One region of the Oceaniserpentilla sp. 4NH20-0058 genome, then DNA from elsewhere that is predicted to be linked to it. Evidence: predicted binding sites of a transcription regulator. Region 1 holds the regulator's gene; the other holds the start of a gene.
What was found. Region 1 encodes FliA, which starts transcription of late flagellar genes. Its sites were predicted from a motif close to CTAAAGTTNNNNNNNNNNCNGCCGATA; they were not measured.

Region 1 (2,206 bases):
TCATCCCTAACTTTTTGTAAATCCTGAATTAAGCCAACTGCGCCTGCAAGGTCATTTTGTTCTAATCGACCCATTAGCTCATTAGCTTTTTCAGAAAACAGTTTTGCAAACTCTGATGTTGAGTTTTTTAGCTCTGCTTCTGCCATGACACCTTCCTAGTCAGCCATCAACACGCTCAAAGATTTTTTCAATCTTTTCTTTGAGTACCGCAGCCGTAAACGGTTTTACAACATAGCCATTTACACCTGCTTGTGCTGCCGCCACAATTTGGTCTCGTTTTGCTTCGGCTGTCACCATTAACACAGGTAAAGACTTCAACCGCTCATCTTCACGTACATGCTTCAACAGCTCTATACCTGTCATACCTGGCATGTTCCAGTCGGTGACTAAAAAATCAAAGTCACCACTTTGTAACATGGGTAAGGCGGTATTGCCGTCGTCTGCCTCTTGAGTATTGGTAAACCCCAAATCTCTGAGCAGGTTTTTAATGATGCGCCTCATGGTGGAGAAATCGTCCACAACAAGTATTTTCATATTTTTATCCAAAGCTACCTCCCAGCGCCCTGGCCAATGACTCTATTGCCTATTTTTAGTCTAGCCAGTGTTATGAAGTTATCCAGCAGGTTCATGTGAAATATAAGACTAGGCGTAATTTAACCAGCCTTTATTCACTACCTTTAGGCCTTTTGTTCTACCCATTCAGATAAGCGAGCCCTTAATCTATGGGCCGCTTGGCTATGAATTTGGCTTACTCGTGACTCACTTACTTCTAAGACAGCTCCTATTTCTTTTAAATTTAATTCTTCATCGTAATATAGGGCTAACACCAATTGCTCTCTTTCTGGAAGGGTCCCAATGGCTTGTGCAAGCTGTTTTTGGAAATGCTCCGATTGTAGGCCTTCAAACGGCCCTGAATCATCGTGATTGATTAGCTCCCCTTCCCGCTCACCGGGTTGGGTCAAAAGGTCTTCAAAGCTGAATAGCCGAGAACCAAGGCCATCTTGGAGGTGGGTGTGATACTCTTCCAAGCTCATATCTAATGCAGAAGCAACTTCATGATCTTGTGCATCACGCCCAGTTTGAGATTCTACAAATCGAATGGCATCCGCTATTTTCCGGCTGTTTCGATGTACGGACCGAGGCGCCCAATCTCCTTTACGAATTTCATCAAGCATAGCGCCACGAATACGAATACCAGCATAGGTTTCAAAACTCGCACCTTTACTCGGTTCGTATTTGCGTGCAGCTTCAATCAAGCCAATCATGCCTGACTGTACAAGATCATCCAGTTGTACCGAAGCTGGTAATCGCCCTTTTAGATGATGACCTATGCGCTTAACTAAAGGCGCATATTCTTCGATTAGATGATTAAAATTAGGATTTTGCTCACCTGTGTACATGGCTAAACCACTTGCTACGGCCATTATTTATCCACGAGCTGTTGATACTAAACTCTCCACAAAAAACTCTAGGTTGCCTCTTGCTGTTGTCGGCAATGGCCATGAGTCCACTTTTTTTGCTAAGGATTTATAGGCCAACGAGGCCTTTGCTCTTGGGTACGCTTCTATTACTGCTCGCTGTCTTTGCACCGAGCGTTTAACACTTTCATCAAATGGAATACTGCCAACATATTGCAATGCAACATCTAAGAATCGGTCTGTTACTTTTGTCAATTTGGCAAATAGGTTGTGGCCGTCTTGGCTTGTTTTCACCATGTTGGCTAAAATCCTAAAACGAAACACCCCGTGATCACGATTCAATAGCTTAATGAGTGCATAAGCATCGGTAATACTGGTAGGCTCATCCGTCACAACAAACAGGGCTTCTTGCGCGGCTTTTACGAAACTGACAACGCCATCACTGATACCAGCCGCGGTATCAATAACCAGTACATCTAATTGATCAGATATGGAGCTAAAGGCTCTGATTAGGCCTGCATGCTCTCTTGCATCCAATTGAGCCATTTCTTGTGTACCGGAAGCCGCGGGAATAATACGAATGCCACCTGGGCCATTAACCAATACATCACGTAAGCTGACCTCGCCACTTAGTACATTGCTTATATTATTCTTCGAGGTGATGCCTAGTAGCACATCAATATTGGCTAAACCTAAGTCCGCATCCAGTAACACCACCCGTCGACCTAACTCAGCCAGTGCGATACTAAGATTAACCGAAACATTACTTTTACCTACCCCACCTTTAC
Region 2 (2,206 bases), on a different contig from region 1:
ACCAAATCCTACTAATAAGCCGCCTATGATTAACAAGGGTAATTTTGTGTCAGGAGCAGGGGGGAAGGCTTGACCACTGATTTGATGATACAAAAAAGTACCGATCAATAATCCAGCTAAAAACATTAAGCGCCAAACTTGAGTAGAAACAGGGGCCGCCAGCAATGAAAATGCAATGCCGCAAATACCTGCAATACGGCCAATGCCTGAAAATAGTACTAAAGCCGAGAGGCCAATTAGTGCGCCACCGCCTAAAACATGAATATATGAAACAGACTCAAACATGATGTTATCTATATAGAAAAAAGTATGGGTATTTTAGCGAAAGGTAATATAAAGGCCGAATATCATTAACTTCTAATATTAGAAGTTAATGATATAAGCAGGGGCTAATCTAAATCTTGTTCTTTTTGATGTTTGCGTACAGCCCAGTCCCAGCCACCCATGTGGTTCCACTGGTTGACGATTAAAGCAAATAATTCAGCTGTTTTTTGAGTGTCATATAACGCGCTGTGAGCCGCTTTGTTATCAAAGTCGATACCAGCTAGCATGCAAGAGCGAGCTAAAACCGTATGACCTAAGGCTAAACCCGCTAGTGTAGCGGTATCAAAACCGGAAAACGGATGAAATGGATTACGCTTTATATCGTTGCGTTCAACCGCAGCATTGATGAAGCCTAAGTCAAAATGAGCATTGTGACCTACAAGAATGGCACGTTTGCAGCCTTTTATTTTGATGGCTTTGCGGATGGTTTTAAACATGTCGTTTAAAGCGTCGGCTTCGTGTTCGTCTTCACGGTTTGGATCAAAAGGGTCGATACCAGTGAAATCTAAAGCGCTTTGTTCGATATTTGCGCCATCGAAGGGTTTAATTTTAGCGGACATTTCAGGTCCGGGGGTCATTAGGCCTTTTTCATCCATATCCATGATGACCATGGCCACTTCTAATAAAGCGTCGGTTTGGGCATTAAATCCAGCGGTTTCAACATCCACCACCACAGGTAAGTAGCCTCTAAAACGACTGGCCATTGGATTACTATGAAAATCTGCCACGGATTCCCTTAATGTTCAGATTAAAAACCAAGATTGTACCTTAAGCCTTATCAGTTACCTAGGCTTACAGGACGAAACCAGATTCATATATACCGACTAACCCTCTGATATATGCTAAAAATGGCTCAAGTATGCCGTATTTTTGCCGATAACCTTTGCAAGTCTCTTCATATGTTTTGGTGGGTTTAATTGCCTGTGTTTAGGTTGACAGCATTTAGTTTGATGATCATATCGACTCTTTGTCATGGGTTGACGTTTCAAGCTTCGGTTGAAGAAACTGAATGGCGACTCTCGCCCTCGATCTTTGAATGCGAGATGGTACAACCCATTCCCCATTATGGCGAAGCTGTGTTTTATCATGAAGCCGGTGAAGACCTCATGTTTCATCTAAAAACTAAAAAAAATCTCATGGGGAAAGGCCAAGCGGCTTTGCATATTGAGCCACCCATTTGGGGGCCAAGCCGATTTGCTGAAGACTTAGGCTTAGTAGCGGTAATGCAAACCAGTAAACCTGTGAAAGTAGAGCCAAATCGTGCTAACCATATGATGCAAGCACTGATTCAAGGCATGCAGCCCACCTTCACTCGCAAAGCCAGATATGATGATAATGAGCCAATTCGCATTTCAGTATCAGCGGCAAACTTTAATAGTTTTTATCAGGATTATTTAGGCTGTGTTTCGGGATTGTTACCGGTTAACTTTCGCCAAGTAGCAAAAAGTAAGGTTCAATTTAAAGGGGGTGGGGATTATTTAGACGCTCCCTCAAAAAAGAAGCTGGACCTAATAATTTTGTATGTCAAAGCCGACCCCAGTATTAAAGCGCTTTACATTGATGGGCATAGTGATTCCTCTGGTCGACGTTACAATAATCGCCGTTTATCTGAGCAGCGAGCAGTCAAGGTGACTGAGTACATGGTAAAAAAAGGGCTAGACCCTGAAATGTTTACCACACGGTATCACGGTGAGCGTTACCCTGTAGCCTCAAATGAAACACGAGCAGGTAGAGTTTTAAACCGCCGTGTAACCATTCGCCTTGAAAAAGAAGACGAAGATATGGAAGAAGAATTTTAACTTGCCTTTCAGTACATCTTACTCATAATAACTGTTTTTATATACAGTATGGTAACTTGCCTTGCGACAAGTCCTTCATGTTG

Region 2: a site for FliA is predicted at 1,177-1,203, ahead of ABWV45_RS05325 (flagellar protein MotY). Genes of this name have one in related genera too.

The regions. Positions count from the first base shown of each region.
Region 1 is NZ_BAABWE010000005.1:55,875-58,080, reverse strand. Features, by position in the region: gene ABWV45_RS08270 (protein phosphatase CheZ) at 1-146, opposite strand, end outside; gene cheY (chemotaxis response regulator CheY) at 160-534, opposite strand; gene ABWV45_RS08260 (RNA polymerase sigma factor FliA) at 678-1,424, opposite strand; gene ABWV45_RS08255 (MinD/ParA family protein) at 1,428-2,206, opposite strand, start outside.
Region 2 is NZ_BAABWE010000003.1:11,882-14,087, reverse strand. Features, by position in the region: gene ABWV45_RS05335 (YeeE/YedE family protein) at 1-285, opposite strand, end outside; gene rnt (ribonuclease T) at 390-1,028, opposite strand; gene ABWV45_RS05325 (flagellar protein MotY) at 1,275-2,123, shown strand; gene dinB (DNA polymerase IV) at 2,185-2,206, shown strand, end outside.